DNA from 2 places in the Sinorhizobium arboris LMG 14919 genome. Region 1 is predicted to be linked to the other one. Evidence: predicted binding sites of a transcription regulator. Region 1 holds the regulator's gene; the other holds the start of a gene.
The links. The regulator PhoB, encoded in region 1, activates phosphate uptake and scavenging genes when phosphate is short. The targets are predictions, from matches to a motif close to TGTCATNNANCTGTCAT.
Positions count from the first base shown of each region.

Region 2: a site for PhoB is predicted at 6,108-6,124, ahead of phnF (phosphonate metabolism transcriptional regulator PhnF). Genes of this name have one in related genera too.

Region 1 covers NZ_ATYB01000014.1:225,619-234,166, reverse strand. The annotation lists gene SINAR_RS0112205 (Hsp33 family molecular chaperone) at 1-925, opposite strand, end outside; gene argF (ornithine carbamoyltransferase) at 1,383-2,294, opposite strand; gene SINAR_RS0112195 (aspartate aminotransferase family protein) at 2,369-3,568, opposite strand; gene SINAR_RS0112190 (GcrA family cell cycle regulator) at 3,980-4,501, shown strand; gene phoB (phosphate regulon transcriptional regulator PhoB) at 4,719-5,402, opposite strand; gene phoU (phosphate signaling complex protein PhoU) at 5,514-6,227, opposite strand; gene pstB (phosphate ABC transporter ATP-binding protein PstB) at 6,313-7,128, opposite strand; gene pstA (phosphate ABC transporter permease PstA) at 7,142-8,464, opposite strand; gene pstC (phosphate ABC transporter permease subunit PstC) at 8,461-8,548, opposite strand, start outside.
Region 2 covers NZ_ATYB01000008.1:1,335,194-1,343,741, reverse strand. The annotation lists gene SINAR_RS0106855 (acyl-CoA carboxylase subunit beta) at 1-921, shown strand, start outside; gene SINAR_RS0106850 (acetyl-CoA carboxylase biotin carboxylase subunit) at 934-2,946, shown strand; gene scpA (methylmalonyl-CoA mutase) at 3,173-5,311, shown strand; gene phnF (phosphonate metabolism transcriptional regulator PhnF) at 5,333-6,067, opposite strand; gene phnG (phosphonate C-P lyase system protein PhnG) at 6,193-6,660, shown strand; gene phnH (phosphonate C-P lyase system protein PhnH) at 6,660-7,262, shown strand; gene SINAR_RS0106825 (carbon-phosphorus lyase complex subunit) at 7,267-8,373, shown strand; gene SINAR_RS0106820 (alpha-D-ribose 1-methylphosphonate 5-phosphate C-P-lyase PhnJ) at 8,370-8,548, shown strand, end outside.

The DNA of each region.
Region 1 (8,548 bases):
TCAGGCCGTCCTCGACGCTGCCTTCGATGTCCTCGTCACTCAATCCCACCAGCACGTCCCTGATCTTCTCGCGCGAGCAGCTGCAGCGATCATAAACGGCCTGCGGTTCATAAACGCGAACGCCGCGCTCATGGAAGAGGCGGTACAGCAATCGCTCGGTCCCGACGGTCGGATCGGTCAGCTCATCGGTGTCGATCGTCTCGACCATCACCTTGGCTTCCGCCCAGAGGTCGTCCTCGTCGAAAATGTCCTCGCCGTCTCCGTCGCCGTCACCTCCAGGCAGATCCGGCTGGCGCATCCGGTCCGGGGCGTCGGGCAGGAACTGCGCGACCATGCCGCCGGCGCGCCAGCGATGCCGCGGCTTGCCGTTCTCGTCCTTATCGAGAAGCTCGGCAACGGCGAGGCGCACTCTGGTCGGTATCTGCTCCGACTGGCGGAAATAGGCGCCGGCGATCTCCTCGAGCGTCGCCCCGTCGAGCGCAACGACACCCTGATAGCGCTGGGTATGCGCGCCCTGGTCGATCGTGAAGGCGAGGACGCCGTTGCCCAACAGTTCGTGAGGCTGAGCGCGTCCGCTCTTTTCGGCAGCGGCGAGCGCGTCCTCATCGTAGCGGGCATAGGCGCGGACGCGGTCCGGCGTCGAGAAATCCGCAACCACGAGGTCGACCGGCCCATCGCCCTGTGTCTGGACGATCAGCTTGCCTTCGAATTTCAGCGACGTTCCGAGCAGGACCGTCAGCACCACGGTTTCGGCGACAAGCCGCGCTACCGGAAGCGGATAGCTGTGCCGCTCGAGAATGGCATCAAGCATCGGGCCAAGCTGTACGGCGCGGCCGCGCACGTCGAGTCCCTCGACCTGAAAGGGCACGACCTGATCGTCACCGGCAAAATCGAACTCGCCAAGTCCCGGCGCTGTTTCTGTCATCGCTTGCTCCTTGCCTCGACCATGATCGTCCGGATTGCGTCAATCCGGGATTGTGGTCATGACCTTTCCAAAAAACTCTTTACGGGATGCGCACGGAAACCGCTCGCTTCCCCTTCGTGTCGGCACGGCCGCCCAAGTGCACCGGCGGGCACCGGTACAACCGTCCGCCATTCCATTTGATCCCGTCATGGACGAATTTCTCCGCCGGCACGAGCCTGGAAACGCCTTGAGTTTCCAGGTGGGCGATGCCCGGCGTGGGCGGCTGACCGATTTGAAGATCGGAGCGCCCGCTCCCTACAACGCCGCGCATCCTGTCCGACGCGCAAAGATCGCTGTAGCACTTTGACCTGCTGCATGCTTTGTCCCTGAATCGGCTAGGATTCGAAGAAACATGCAGTAGATCGTGTCGTATGGAGCCGATTTCAAGTGACGCCCAGGCACTGCCCGCCTCTACCCCTCAGACCACGCCCATGCACCAGGCGAGGATCGACTTCTGCGCGTGCAGCCGGTTCTCGGCCTCGTCGAAGACCACGGATTGGGGACCGTCAATGACCTCATCTGTTACTTCCTCCCCGCGGTGCGCCGGAAGGCAATGCATGAACAGGGCGTCCGGCGCCGCGTGCTTCATCAGCGCGCCGTTGACCTGATATGGCTGGAAGACGTTGTGCCCGCGGGCGCGATGCTCCTGGTTCATCGAAATCCAGGTGTCCGTGACGACGCAGTGGGCACCGGCAACCGCCTGCTCCGGCTCGTGGCTGAGCAGGACCTCGGCTCCGTTGTTGCGCGCCCAGTTCAGGAACTTGTCGTGCGGTTCGGAGCCCAGCGGCACGGCCATGTTCATGCGGTAGCCGAAACGCGCCGAACCTTCGATCAGCGAGTGGAGCACGTTGTTGCCGTCGCCGGTCCAGGCGATCGTCTTGCCTTTGACCGGGCCCCGGTGCTCCTCGAAGGTCAAAATATCGGCCATGATCTGGCAGGGATGCGTATCGTCGGTGAGCCCGTTGATGACGGGCACGGTCGCATGCTCTGCCATCTCCAACAGCCGGCGGTGGTCGGTCGTGCGGATCATGATCGCATCGACGTAGCGCGACAGTACCTTCGCCGTGTCGCCGATCGTCTCCGCTCGGCCGAGCTGCATTTCGGTGCCCGACAGAAACAGCGTCTCGCCGCCAAGCTGGCGCATGCCGACATCGAAGGAAACGCGCGTGCGGGTGGACGGTTTCTCGAAGATCATCGCAAGCATCTTGCCGGCAAGCGGCTTCTCGGCGGTCCCTGCCTTGGTCGCCGACTTGCGGACGCGGGCATCGTCGATGATGGTCCTGAGGTCGGTGGCCGTCATGGCTGAGAGATCGAGGAAGTGTCTGGTCATGCTGCCTTTTGTCCTGTCGTAGAATCCGTTTGTCGATCCCGCTCGGGTCGGTTCGAACCGAAGCGTTCGGGCGCTCAAGCCGCGGCGTTGCCGCTCTTCCCGCGCACCGCTTCCGCGGCGCGCTCGAGCCGCGCCAGACCTTCGCGCGCCTCGGCGGCGGTGGTGATCAGCGGCGGCAACAGGCGCAACACGTTTTCGCCGGCCGGAACGGCGAGCAGTTTCTCGGCGCGAACTGCCTTCAACAGGTCCGCCGAGGGCACCTTCGCCTTGATGCCGAGCATCAGCCCGTCGCCGCGGATTTCCTCGATCACATCCGGAAAACGGTCCTTCAGCGAAGCAAGCCCCTGACGGAAGACGAGAGCCACCTCGCGCACCTGATCGAGAAAGCCTTCGGCAAGAACCACGTCGAGCACGGCGTTTCCGACCGCCACGGCCAGCGGGTTGCCGCCATAGGTCGAACCGTGCGTGCCCGCCACCATGCCGGCGGCCGCCGCTTCAGTCGCAAGGCAGGCGCCGAGCGGAAAACCGCCGCCGATGCCCTTGGCGACCGCCATGATATCCGGCGTGATACCTGCCCATTCATGGGCGAAGAGCTTGCCGGTGCGCCCGACCCCGGACTGGACCTCGTCGAGGATCAGAAGCAGGCCGAACTCGTCGCAGAGTTCGCGCAGTCCCTGCATGAACTCCTTCGATGCCAGCCGAATACCGCCCTCGCCCTGGATCGGCTCCACGAGGATCGCTGCGGTTTCGTCATTGATCGCGTTCTTGACTGCCGCGATGTCGCCGAAGGGAACCTGATAGAAGCCCGGCGCCTTCGGTCCGAAGCCTTCGATGTATTTCTGTTGCCCGCCGGCGGCGATCGTCGCGAGCGTGCGACCATGGAAAGCGCCTTCGAAGGTAATGATGTGGAATTTCTCCACGTGCCCCTTGGCGAAATGATAGCGCCGTGCGGTCTTGATCGCGCATTCGAGCGCCTCCGCACCCGAATTGGTGAAGAACACACGGTCGGCGAAGGTGACCTGGGTCAGCCGCCGCGCAAGGCTTTCCTGCCCCGGAATCTCGTAGAGATTGGACAAATGCCAGACCTTGTCGGCCTGCGCCTTCAGGGCTTCGACGAGATGCGGATGAGCGTGGCCGAGTGAGTTCACGGCGACACCGGCTGCGAAGTCGAGATAGCGGGTGCCATCGTCGGCGATCAGCCAAACGCCTTCACCTCGCTCGAAACGCAACGGCGCGCGCAGATAGGTGTCGTAAAGCGGCGTGGTTGCGGTCATGTCGAACTCTCCTTCATTCCGGCAGCAGCTCGGGTTCTTCGGCCCGGTAAAAATCAAAAATGCCGCCTCGCGGCGGCGAGAGGCACTATTCCCATTTCGCACCGCAATGTCAACAAAACCAAGGTTTGCAGGCGCTTGCAGATACCGATTCCGAACCGTGAAAAAATCGCGCCTTGGGACTTGCAAAAATGCAACGCTCCGACAGCAAGTTGGGGAAAACCACGAAATCGATTCGGCGCGATTCCGGCGACTCTTGCCACGGAGTCACCCTGCCGGTAGGTTAATATTCAATTACTAGACGCATGCGGCGGACCTAGTCACCAAAAGTATTATCGCGTTGAATCTTCGGGCTTTTCCCGGGGAGCGGTGACGGATTCCGCCATCCCAACGCCGAGAACGGGGAGTGCAGAGATGAACTGGACTGACGAGCGGGTCGAGAAACTGAAGAAGCTGTGGTCGGAGGGCCTGAGCGCCAGCCAGATCGCGGCGCAGTTGGGCGGCGTCAGTCGCAACGCGGTCATCGGCAAGGTTCACCGCCTGAGCCTGCCCGGTCGCGCCAAGGCCGGCGGAAATGCGACCGCTGCTGCCCGCCCCAAACGGGCGACCTCCGCGCCACGCGCACCGAACTACGCCGCGCGTTCGGTAACGCGCACCGTGACCCGGACTGCCGGCGCGACAGCGCTCAAGGAAGAGATCGCAGTCGACCTGGCGATCGACCAGGAAATGGAACTCGACAGCAACATCGTCGTGCCGATGTCGCGGCGGCTGGAACTCACCGAGCTTACCGAACGCACCTGCAAGTGGCCGATCGGCGATCCGCTCAAGGAAGAGTTCCACTTCTGCGGCAACGAATCTCCGGAAGCCTCTCCCTATTGCACCTATCACGCCCGGCTCGCCTACCAACCCTCCGCCGAGCGCCGGCGCATGCGCTAGATCACGATGATTTTAGGTCTGGTCGACCTGAAATCATGAACGTAACGGTTTCCGTGCGAAGTGCGCAGTTTAGTTCAATGCATCAGAGCGTTTCGCCGCTTCAATGAAGCAGTGGACCGCTCCCAGGCGCACTCGACAACGAACAAAATGGGGCCGGAAGGGCCCCTTTTTCTTGCCATGTCGCAAGCCGGCACGGGCGACATTGGACGCACAGTCCTCAGCTTTCCAGCGAATAGCCCGCGCCGCGCACCGTCCGGATGACGTCCGGCATGTTGGAGAAGTTCAGCGCCTTGCGCAGACGTCCGACATGGACGTCCACGGTCCGTTCGTCGACATAGATGTCATGTCCCCAGACGCCGTCCAGAAGTTGCGAACGGGAAAAGACGCGTCCCGGTGAGGACATGAGGAATTCCAGAAGCCGGAACTCCGTAGGGCCCAGGCGCACTTCACGGCTGCGGCGATGGACCCGGTGCGTCTCCCGGTCGAGCTCGATGTCGCCGCAGCGCAGGAGCGTCGACAGGACCTCCGGCTTCGCTCGCCGGAGCATCGCCTTGACCCTCGCCATCAGTTCCGGCGTCGAGAAGGGCTTGACCACGTAATCGTCGGCGCCGGTGGCAAGGCCCCGCACCCGTTCGCTTTCCTCGCCGCGCGCCGTCAGCATGATGATCGGCAACCGTTCCGTTTCCGGCCGCTGGCGCAACCTGCGGCAGAGCTCGATGCCGGAAACTCCGGGCAGCATCCAATCGAGAATGAGAAGATCGGGCAGGCGCTCCTGCAGGCGGATTTCCGCCTCGTCGCCGCGAAGGATCGTATCCACCTCGAAGCCTTCCGCCTCGAGATTGTAGCGCAGGAGAACGCTCAGGGCTTCCTCGTCTTCGACTACGGCAATCTTCGGCAACATTCAGTAGGACTCCTTCCTACGCACGACGACCGTCATGCCGCCGCGCCTGGTATAGGCCGCGCCAGGGCGGCCGGAACAAAATTCTGCGTAGGCACCGGATGCCGTGCGATTTCAGTCCGTCACGGAACCCAATGTCGACGTCATGTCGTCCTTCGGCCGTTCGCCCTGCGGTTGGGCGCCTGTCGCCATGTAGTAGATCGTTTCCGCGATGTTGGTCGCGTGATCGCCGATACGCTCGATGTTCTTGGCGCAGAAGAGAAGATGCGTGCACGGCGTGATGTTGCGCGGGTCTTCCATCATATAGGTCAGCAATTCCCGGAACAGCGAAGTGTAGATCGCGTCGATCTCTTCATCGCGCTCGCGAATGCTGTTCGCCTTTTCAGGTGAGCGCGAGGCGTAAACGTCCAGGACCTCCTTCAACTGAACGAGCGCGAGCTCGGCCAGGTGTTCGAGGCCGCGCGCGAGCTTGCGCGGGATGCCGGACCCCGCAACGGCGATCACGCGCTTTGCCGTGTTCTTGCCGAGGTCGCCCACGCGCTCCAGGTCGGCCGCGATACGGATCGAACCCATGATCTCGCGGAGATCCGACGCCATAGGCTGGCGTTTGGCAATGGTGACGATCGCCTTCTCGCCAATCTGGCGCTCCGCGTCGTCCAGAATCGCGTCATCGGAGATCACCTTCTGGGCCAGGGCAAGATCGGAATTGACGAGAGCGCGGACGGAGTCCGCAACCATCTGCTCGGCAAGCCCCCCCATCTCGGAGATGCGTCGCGTCAGATATTTCAACTCTTCGTCGAAGGCGGACATGATGTGTGCGTGAGACATATTCGTTTCCTCGGGACACGCGCTGTTCTGAACGGGCTCGGTCGATCTTAAACCGGGAGGGGCGGAAAAGCGCGCCCCTCCGCCATCAGCCGAAGCGGCCCATGATGTAGTCCTGGGTGCGCTGATCGTCCGGGTTGGTGAACATTTTGTCGGTATCGTTCTCCTCGACGAGATTGCCGAGATGGAACATGGCCGTGCGCTGCGAAACACGCGCCGCCTGCTGCATCGAGTGGGTGACGATCACGATCGTGAAATTTGCCCGCAATTCGTGGATGAGTTCCTCGACCTTCGCGGTCGCAATGGGGTCGAGTGCCGAGCAGGGTTCGTCCATCAGGATGACCTCAGGGCTGACCGCGACGGCGCGGGCGATGCAGAGGCGCTGCTGCTGGCCGCCGGAAAGGCCGGTGCCCGGCTCCTGCAGCCGATCCTTCACTTCGTTCCAGAGTCCGGCCTTCTGCAGGCTGGTTTCCACGACCTCGTCCAGTTCGGCCTTGGTGCGTGCCAGACCATGGATGCGCGGACCGTAGGAGACGTTGTCGTAGATCGATTTCGGAAACGGATTGGGTTTCTGGAACACCATGCCGACGCGGGCACGCAGTTCCACCACGTCGATCGACGGATCGTAGATGTCGTCTTCGTCCAGCGTGATCCTGCCGGTCACGCGGCAGTTCTCGATCGTGTCGTTCATCCGGTTCAAAGTGCGCAGGAACGTCGATTTGCCGCAACCGGAGGGACCGATCAACGCCGTGACCGTATTCTCGCGGATGTTGAGGTTCACGTCGAAAAGCGCGCGCTTCTCGCCGTAGTAGACCGACACATCCTTGCCGATCATCTTGTAAGGCACCGTGTTCATTTTCTGGTCAAGAGCCTCTTCGACTGCAGCTTCCGACATGATGTTCATAGTCCTTACCCCACTACCAGCGGCGCTCAAAGCGACGCCGCAAGAGAATTGCCCCGAGATTCATGACGATGAGAAAGATCAAGAGAATGATGATCGCTCCCGAGGTACGCTCAACGAAGGCACGCTCGGCCTCGTTGGCCCACATGTAGATTTGTACCGGCAGCGCCGTGGACGGCTCGAGGGGCGACCCCGGAAAGTCGACCACGAAGGCGACCATGCCGATCAGAAGCAGCGGCGCCGTCTCGCCCAGCGCATGGGCGAGGCCGATGATCGTGCCGGTCAGGATGCCGGGCATGGCAAGCGGCAGCACGTGATGGAAGATGGTCTGCATCTTCGATGCGCCAAGGCCGAGCGCGGCGGAGCGGATCGACGGAGGCACCGCCTTCAAGGCCGCCCGCGTAGCAATGATGATCGTCGGAAGGGTCATCAGCGTCAGCACGAACCCGCCGACGAGCGCCGCCGAGCGCGGCATGCCCGCAAAATTGACGAAAACGGCAAGCCCGAGGAGACCGTAGACGATGGACGGTACGGCCGCCAGGTTGTTGATGTTCACCTCGATCAGATCCGTGAGCCGGTTTTTCGGTGCGAATTCCTCAAGATAGATGGAGGCGGCAACGCCGATCGGCAACGACAGCACGAGGACGATCAGCATCATATAGAACGAACCGAGAAGGGCGACGCCGACACCCGACGCTTCAGGTCGGCTCGATGCGCCGAAGGTGAAGATACCGGTGTTGAAGCTCTTCTTGAGCACGCCGGCCTCGGCAAGCTGATTCATCCACGCGACCTGCTCGTCCTTCACCTTGCGTTTGGATTCGTCGACCGAAAGGTCGATCTGGCCCTTGAAGGCGGAGTCGATGTTCGCATCGGCAAGCAGCGTGACGGGGATCGTCCTGCCGATGACCGACTGATCGGCGACGACGATGTCACGCAGTTGCGTCCGGGCGCTGGCGGAGACCATATCGCTCGCCTGTTTCACCAGCGGCCGCTTCGTCGGATCGATGCCGAGCTGCTTTACCAGAGCTTCGCGCACGAGCAGCGGATAATTGGCGGTGTAGAGCTGCTTCGGATCGGTCGCCCGTTCGTTTTTCGGATCGATCACCTTCTCGGAGAACTCGATCGGCAGCGTGATCGTCGTCTGCTGGAAGGCGGTGTAGCCCTTCGAAACGACGCTCCAGAGGAGAACCGCAAGAAAGAAAAGACCGATGGCGATGGCACCGATTCCGAAGGCACGGAAACGGCGCTCCGCGGCATAGCGGCGCTTGATGCCGATATCGCGGCGGCTTGCGGCGGGGCGGGTGGAGACCCTTGCCGTCGGGGAGGCAAATTCGGTCATTCGTATTGTTCCCGATATTTGCGCACGATGTAGAGCGCGTAAACGTTGAGGCCGAGCGTGATAACAAAGAGCGTGATGCCGAGT
Region 2 (8,548 bases), on a different contig from region 1:
ATCGTGACCGCGGAAGAGCTCGGCGGCGCCCGCACGCATACGACGAAATCCTCCGTCGCCGACGGCGCCTACGAAAACGACATAGAGGCGCTCGAACATGTGCGCCTGCTCTTCGATTTCCTGCCGCTCAACAACCGCGAGAAGCCGCCGGTCCGGCCCTTCCATGACGATCCGGGACGCATAGAGATGCGCCTCGACAGCCTGATCCCGGACAGTGCCGTCAAGCCATACGACATGAAGGAACTGATCCTCGCCATTGCCGACGAAGCCGATTTCTTCGAACTGCAGGCGAGCTTCGCCCGCAACATCATCACCGGCTTCATCCGCATCGAGGGCCAGACCGTCGGCGTCGTCGCCAACCAGCCGATGGTTCTCGCCGGCTGCCTCGACATCGATTCCTCGCGCAAGGCGGCCCGCTTCGTCCGCTTCTGCGACGCCTTCTCGATCCCGATCCTGACGCTGGTCGACGTGCCGGGCTTCCTGCCGGGCACGAGCCAGGAATATGGCGGCGTCATCAAGCACGGTGCCAAGCTGCTCTTCGCCTATAGCCAGGCGACGGTTCCCATGGTGACGCTGATCACGCGCAAGGCCTATGGTGGCGCCTATGACGTCATGGCATCCAAACACATAGGAGCCGACGTGAACTATGCCTGGCCGACGGCCGAGATCGCCGTGATGGGCGCCAAGGGCGCGACCGAGATACTCTACCGTTCCGAACTCGGCGATCCCGAGAAGATCGCAGCCCGGACGAAAGAATATGAAGAGCGCTTCGCCAATCCCTTCGTCGCCGCCGAGAGAGGCTTCATCGACGAGGTGATCATGCCGCACTCCTCCCGACGCCGCATCGCCCGCGCCTTCGCCTCCTTGCGCAACAAGCAGGTCGAGACCCGCTGGCGCAAACACGACACCATCCCGCTTTGACGGGAGAACCCGATGGGACACATGTTCAAAAAGATCCTCATCGCCAATCGTGGTGAAATCGCCTGCCGCATCATCCGCACCGCGAAGACTCTCGGCATCCCGACCGTCGCGGTCTATTCGGATGCCGACCGCGACGCCATGCATGTGCGCATGGCGGACGGGGCCGTCCATATCGGCCCCTCCCCCTCCAGCCAGTCCTACATCGTCATCGAGAATATCCTCGAGGCGATCCGCAGGACCGGGGCGGATGCCGTGCATCCGGGCTACGGCTTCCTCTCCGAAAACGCCGCCTTCGCCGAGGCTTTGGAGAAGGAAGGCGTGACCTTCATCGGCCCGCCGGTCCGGGCGATCGAGGCGATGGGCGACAAGATCACTTCGAAGAAGCTCGCCGCCGAAGCGGGCGTCTCCACCGTTCCCGGCCACATGGGTCTGATCGAAGATGCGGACGAGGCCGCGCGCATCGCCGCTGAGATCGGCTTTCCGGTGATGATCAAGGCTTCCGCCGGCGGCGGCGGCAAGGGAATGCGGATCGCCTGGAACGAACGCGAGGCACGCGAGGGCTTCCAGTCGTCGAAGAACGAGGCGAAAAGCTCCTTCGGCGACGATCGCATCTTCATCGAAAAATTCGTCACCGAGCCCCGCCACATCGAAATCCAGGTGCTCGGCGACATGCATGGCAATGTCGTCTATCTCGGCGAGCGCGAATGCTCAATCCAGCGGCGGAACCAGAAGGTCATCGAAGAGGCGCCCTCGCCCTTCCTCGACGAGAAAACGCGCCGCGCCATGGGCGAGCAGGCGGTCGCGCTGGCAAAAGCCGTCGGTTATTATTCGGCCGGCACGGTCGAGTTCATCGTGGACGCCGGCCGCAACTTCTACTTCCTCGAAATGAACACGCGGCTGCAGGTCGAGCATCCGGTAACCGAACTCGTCACCGGACTCGATCTCGTCGAACAGATGATCCGCGCCGCGGCCGGAGAGAAGCTCGCTTTCGCCCAGAAAGACGTGAAGCTCGACGGCTGGGCCATCGAAAGCAGACTTTATGCGGAAGACCCCTACCGCAATTTCCTGCCCTCGATCGGCCGGCTTACGCGCTATCGCCCGCCGGAGGAAGGCGCGCAGGCGGACGGTACCGTCATCCGCAACGATACCGGCGTCTTCGAAGGCGGCGAGATCTCGATGTATTACGACCCGATGATCGCCAAGCTTTGTACCTGGGGACCGGACCGGCCGACGGCGGTCCGGGCGATGGCCGATGCGCTCGATGCATTCGAGGTAGAGGGCATCGGCCACAACCTGCCCTTCCTCGCAGCCGTCATGCAGCAGGAGCGTTTCCGTGAGGGACGGCTGACCACGGCCTACATTGCCGAGGAGTTTGCCGGCGGCTTTCACGGCGTGGCGCCGGATGAGGCATCCGCTCGGAGGCTCGCCGCCGTCGCGGTGACGGTCAACCAGACGCTGCAGGAGCGTGCCAGCCGGATTTCGGGCACCATCGGCAACCACCGCCGCGTCGTCGGCCATGCATGGGTGGCGAGCCTCGACGGGCACGAAATTCAGGTCACATGCGAAGCTTCCGCCGACGGTACCTATGTCCGCTTCGCCGACGGGACATCCGTGTCCGTCGCAACCGACTGGGCGCCCGGCCGCACCCGCAGCGCTTTCAACATCGACAATCAGCCCATGAGCGTGAAGGTCGAGCTTGCCGGCACCGGGATCCGGCTGCGCTGGCGCGGAATCGACGTCGTTGCACGGGTCAGAAGCCCGCGCATCGCCGAGCTCGCCCGGCTGATGCCGAAGAAGCTGCCGCCGGACACGTCGAAGATGCTGCTCTGCCCGATGCCGGGGGTGGTGACGTCGATCACGGTCACGGCCGGCGAAACGGTCGAGGCCGGACAGGCGATCGCCGTCGTCGAGGCGATGAAGATGGAAAACATTCTGAGAGCGGAAAAGCGTGCGGTCGTGAAGCGTGTGGCCATCGAAGCCGGCGCGAGCCTCGCGGTGGACGAGTTGATCATGGAGTTCGAGTGATGGTTCAGCGTTGAGGAGGCGCTGAGATGCCGCCGTGAGGAGCGGCAGCTTTGCCCCTCACCCTAGCCCTCTCCCCGCACGCGGGGAGAGGGGACTTAAGACTGCGCCGCGAGTCTCCTTCGCCCCGCTTGCGGGGAGAAGGTGCCGGCAGGCGGATGAGGGGCTTGCGGTTTCATCGGTACCGATGAGGGCCAAGCCCCGGCCAAAGCTATTCGGAGTGGAACCAATGAGCGAAAAAACCATCAAGGACTGGGAAGCCCTCGCCGAGAAGGAGCTGAAGGCCTCCCCCGAGAGCCTCGTCTGGCACACGCCCGAGGGCATCGACATCAAGCCGCTCTATACGAGCGACGACATCTCCGGCATCGGCCATCTGACCTCGCTCCCCGGATTCGAACCCTTCGTGCGCGGCCCCCGCGCCACCATGTATGCCGGCCGGCCCTGGACGATCCGGCAATATGCCGGTTTCTCGACGGCTGAGGCCTCCAACGCCTTCTACCGCAGGAACCTCGCTGCCGGTCAGCAGGGCGTCTCGGTCGCCTTCGACCTCGCCACACACCGCGGCTATGACAGCGACCACCCGCGTGTCGAGGGCGATGTCGGCAAGGCAGGGGTGGCGATCGACTCGGTGGAGGACATGAAGATCCTTTTCGACGGGATTCCGCTCGACAGGATCTCCGTTTCGATGACCATGAACGGCGCGGTGATCCCGATCCTCGCCTCCTTCATCGTCGCCGGCGAGGAACAGGGCGTGTCGCGCGACAAGCTGTCGGGAACCATCCAGAACGACATCCTCAAGGAGTTCATGGTCCGCAACACCTATATCTATCCGCCGGAACCCTCGATGCGGATCGTCGCCGACATCATCGAATACACGGCGAAGGAGATGCCGAGGTTCAATTCGATCTCGATCTCCGGCTATCACATGCAGGAGGCAGGCGCGACGCTCGTGCAGGAACTGGCCTTCACCCTTGCCGACGGGCGCGAATATGTGCGCGCAGCACTCGCCAAGGGGCTCAACGTCGACGATTTCGCCGGCCGGCTCTCCTTCTTCTTCGCGGTCGGCATGAACTTCTTCATGGAGGCGGCGAAGCTGCGCGCCGCGCGGCTCCTCTGGACGCGGATCATGAAGGAGTTCAAACCCGAGAAGGCGTCCTCCCTGATGCTGCGGACCCATTGCCAGACGTCCGGCGTCTCGCTCCAGGAACAGGACCCCTACAACAACATCATCCGCACCGCCTTCGAGGCGATGTCCGCCGTGCTCGGCGGCACGCAATCGCTTCACACCAATTCCTTCGACGAGGCGATGGCGCTTCCGACGGATTTCTCCGCCCGTATCGCTCGCAATACGCAGTTGATCTTGCAGCACGAGACCGGCGTGACGAAGGTCGCCGATCCGCTTGCCGGCTCCTACTACGTCGAAAGCCTGACGAACGAGCTCGCCGAAAAGGCCTGGGCCCTGATCGAGGAAGTGGAGGCGCTGGGGGGCATGACGAAGGCAGTCAATGCCGGCCTGCCGAAGCGGCTGATCGAGGAGGCCGCGACCCGGCGTCAGGCGGCCGTCGACCGCGCCGAGGAGGTTATCGTCGGCGTCAACAGGTACCGGCTCGATAACGAGCAACCGATCGACATTCTCCAGATCGACAACGCCGCGGTTCGGACGGCACAGGTCAAGCGCATCGAGGAGACCAGGCGGCGCCGGGACTCGCAGAAGATGAAGCAAGCGCTGGAAGCGCTGGCCGATGTGGCGCGCAGCGGCAAGGGAAATCTGCTCGCAGCCGCGGTCGAGGCTGCCCGGGCGCGCGCCACCGTCGGTGAAATCACCGACGCCATGCGCGAGGCTTTCGGCGATTACACCGCCATTCCGGAAGTCGTCACCGATATCTACGGCAAGGCTTACGAAGGCGATCCGGAACTCGGCGTACTCGCCGGGCGGCTCGCCGAAGTGACGAAGCGCTTCGGCCAGAAGCCGAAGATCATGGTGGCCAAGCTCGGCCAGGATGGGCACGACCGCGGCGCCAAGGTGATCGCATCCGCCTTCGGCGATATCGGCTTCGATGTCGTCGCAGGCCCCTTGTTCCAGACGCCGGAGGAAGCCGCCGATCTGGCGCTCGCCGAAGAGGTCACCGTTGTCGGCGTTTCATCGCTTGCCGCCGGCCACAGGACGCTGATGCCGCAACTCGCAGAGGCGCTGAAGAAGCGCGGCGGCGAGGACATCATCGTCGTCTGCGGCGGTGTCATCCCTCGGCAGGACTATGATTATCTGATGGAAAATGGCGTCACCGCGGTCTTCGGCCCCGGCACCCAAGTACTCGACGCCGCGCGCGCCGTACTGGATCTGATCGAAGGCAAGCGGCGAAACGTGTAGGTCCGCGGCGTCCGGCCGAGTTCAAGTCTCGATCCGGAGCTTCATCCGGTCGGCGGCAAAGCGCGTTCGCGAATATTCGACCGGGCGGCCTTCGAGATCGGCATTGACCGATTGCGTCTCCATGACGATCGCCCCCGGCGAGAGTTTCAGAAGCGAGAGTTCCTCTGCCTCCGCGTGCCGCGCGACGATCTCCGTCGAGACACGGACGTAGTCGTCGAGCCCATGCTCGGCAAAGGCCTTGGTGACCGAGCCGAGCCGCGCATATTCGTTCGCCATCCTCGCAAAACGCTCGGCGGGGTAATAGCTGACCGCCGTTGAAAGCGGCCGCCCGTCGCCGCTGCTGACGGTGCTGAGCTCAATGAGAGGGGTGCCCGGGGGGACGCCAAGCGCAGCGGCAATTTCGCCGCTTGCCGACACTTGGCGATGCCCCAGGAGCTCTGTTCCGATTTCCCTCACCTGGCGGCCGAGACCTTGCGAGAAGCGAGTGCGCCGCGAGATCGGATAGCTCACACGATCCTTGCGCTCGATCATCGTGCCGCGCCCCTGCACCGCGCGCACCAGTCCTTCCTCCGCGAGTGCGGCCAGCGCGCTGCGGACCGTATGGCGATTGACGCCGAATTCCGATGCAAGGGCCGTCTCCGGCGGCACCATGCCGGTCGCGTCATAGTCGCCGTTGCTGATCGCGAGCCGTATCCTGTCGGCAATCTGCCGCCATAGCGCCACGCCCATCTGCCGTTCGACGACCTTCGCCACCATCTTCTTCGCCCCGCTTCTTCGCCGCCAGTTTCCTAGCAAATGTCACAGGCCTGTCATTTGCGAAGGTTATGGAAAGTTATAAGATGTATAGTTGTCTAGATCAATAGACATTTTGGAGTGAGATGATGAACGCAGCGAAGACAAGTGACGATCAAGGCGTCGCTCAGCGCCGGGAAGGCATGCGGCTTCTGGCGCGCGCGACGCTCGGCGAACTTTCCGCGGCCTGGGACGCGATCGACGACAAGCCGGAGGTCGCGCCGGTGCGCGGTCCTGAAACCGGGCTCGTCATGGTGCGCGGCAAGATCGGCGGCGGCGGTGATCCTTTCAATCTGGGCGAGGCCACCGTTTCACGCGCCACCGTGCGGCTTTCGACCGGCGAGATCGGCCATGGGCAGCTGCTCGGCACCGACAAGGCACGCGCCCGCTTTGCAGCGATCTTCGACGCGCTCTTTCAGAGCGCAGCGCATCGCGCAAGCGTCGAGGCGCTGCACGAGCAGGTAGCCGCTCGCCTCGATGCGGAAGACCGTCGCAAGGCCGAGGAAACGGCCGCGACCCGCGTCGACTTCTTCACCATGGTCCGCGGAGAGGATTGATGACCGCCCAATCGCAAATCTATAGCGGCGCATTCGCCGATCCCGTCTTCGAGGCGCAGTCCGTGTTCCGCAGCCTGATGGACTGCTTCGCCCGCCCGGGCACCATCGGCCGGCTTTCCACTGCTGCAGCCCCGCCGGCGCCGCTCGGAGAGGCAAGCGGAGCTGTCGCGCTCACGCTCTGCGACCATGACACGCCGGTCTGGCTATCGCCGGCGCTCTCCAGATCCTCGGCGCCGAAGTGGATCGCCTTTCACACCGGCGCCGGCGTCACCGAAACGAAGGACGAGGCCCGCTTTGCCTTCTTCGAGAAAGGCGCGGCCGTGCCGGGCTTCGACCAGTTCGCTCTCGGCACGCAGGAATATCCCGACCGTTCCACCACGCTCGTGGTCGAGGTGGAAGCGCTCGAAGGCGGGCAGCCGCTCATCGGCAGGGGACCGGGAATCAAGAACGGGATCGTCATCGCTCCGAAGGGCCTGCCCGACGTGTTCCTCGACCTCTGGGCGGCCAACCGGGCGATCTTTCCGCGCGGCATCGATCTCGTCCTTACGGCGCGCCAGGCAGCGCTTTGCCTGCCGCGCACCACCAGACTCGAGCGGGAGTAAGCGCATGTATGTAGCCGTCAAGGGCGGAGAAGCCGCCATTGCCAATGCTCACCGGCTGCTGGCCGACCGCCGGCGCGGCGACCGGGCGCTGCCCGCGATCACCATAGAACAGGTCGTCGAGCAGCTCGGGCTCGCCGTCGACCGCGTGATGGCCGAGGCCTCGCTTTACGACCGTGCGCTTGCGGCGCTTGCCGTGCGCCAGGCGCGCGGAGACATGATCGAGGCGATCTTCATCCTGCGCGCCTACCGCACCACTCTGCCGCGCTTCGGCTATTGCGAACCGGTCGACACCGCAAGGATGAAGGTCGAACGGCGCGTCTCGGCGACCTACAAGGATCTGCCAGGGGGCCAGCTTCTTGGCCCGACCTTCGACTATACGCACCGACTTCTCGACCCATCGCTGATCGGCGAGGAGCCTGTCGATGAGCCGGCGCTCAAGGAGCCGGGCGAACACGTCATGCGCGTCTCCGACATTCTCGACGGCGAGGGCCTGATCGAGGGCGACGGCCGGATGCCGGAAGGCCATGTGGCGGGCGATCTCACGCGCGAGCCGATGGAATTTCCGATGGCGCGCGACCTCCGCCTGCAGGCGCTCGCGCGCGGCGACGAAGGGTTTCTCCTGGCGCTCGCCTATTCCACACAGCGCGGCTATGGCCGCACCCATCCCTTCGTCGGCGAGGTCAGGATCGGCGAGGTCGAGGTCGAACTGGACCTGCCGGAACTGGGCTTTGCCGTCTCGCTCGGCAGAATCCGCGTGACCGAATGCCAGATGGTCAACCAGTTTAAGGGCTCGGCCCAGCAACCGCCGCAGTTCACCCGCGGCTACGGGCTCGTCTTCGGCCAAAGCGAGCGCAAGGCCATGTCGATGTCGCTGGTAGACCGGGCGCTCCGGACCGACGAATTCGACGAGGATATCGTTGCTCCCGCCCAGGATCAGGAGTTCGTCATCTCGCATGCGGACAATGTCCAGGCTACCGGCTTCGTCGAGCACCTGAAGCTGCCGCATTACGTCGACTTCCAGGCAGAGCTCGACCTGGTCAGGCGCATGCGCCGCGAATACGAAGCCGCCCAGGCCGGCGGCAAGGACGGCATGAAGGAGGCCGCCGAATGAACGACCTCGCAACTTACAACTTCGCCTATCTGGACGAGCAGACGAAGCGGATGATCCGCCGGGCGATCCTGAAGGCGATCGCCATCCCAGGCTATCAGGTGCCCTTCGCCTCCCGCGAGATGCCCATGCCCTATGGCTGGGGCACGGGCGGCGTACAGGTGACCGCCTCCATCCT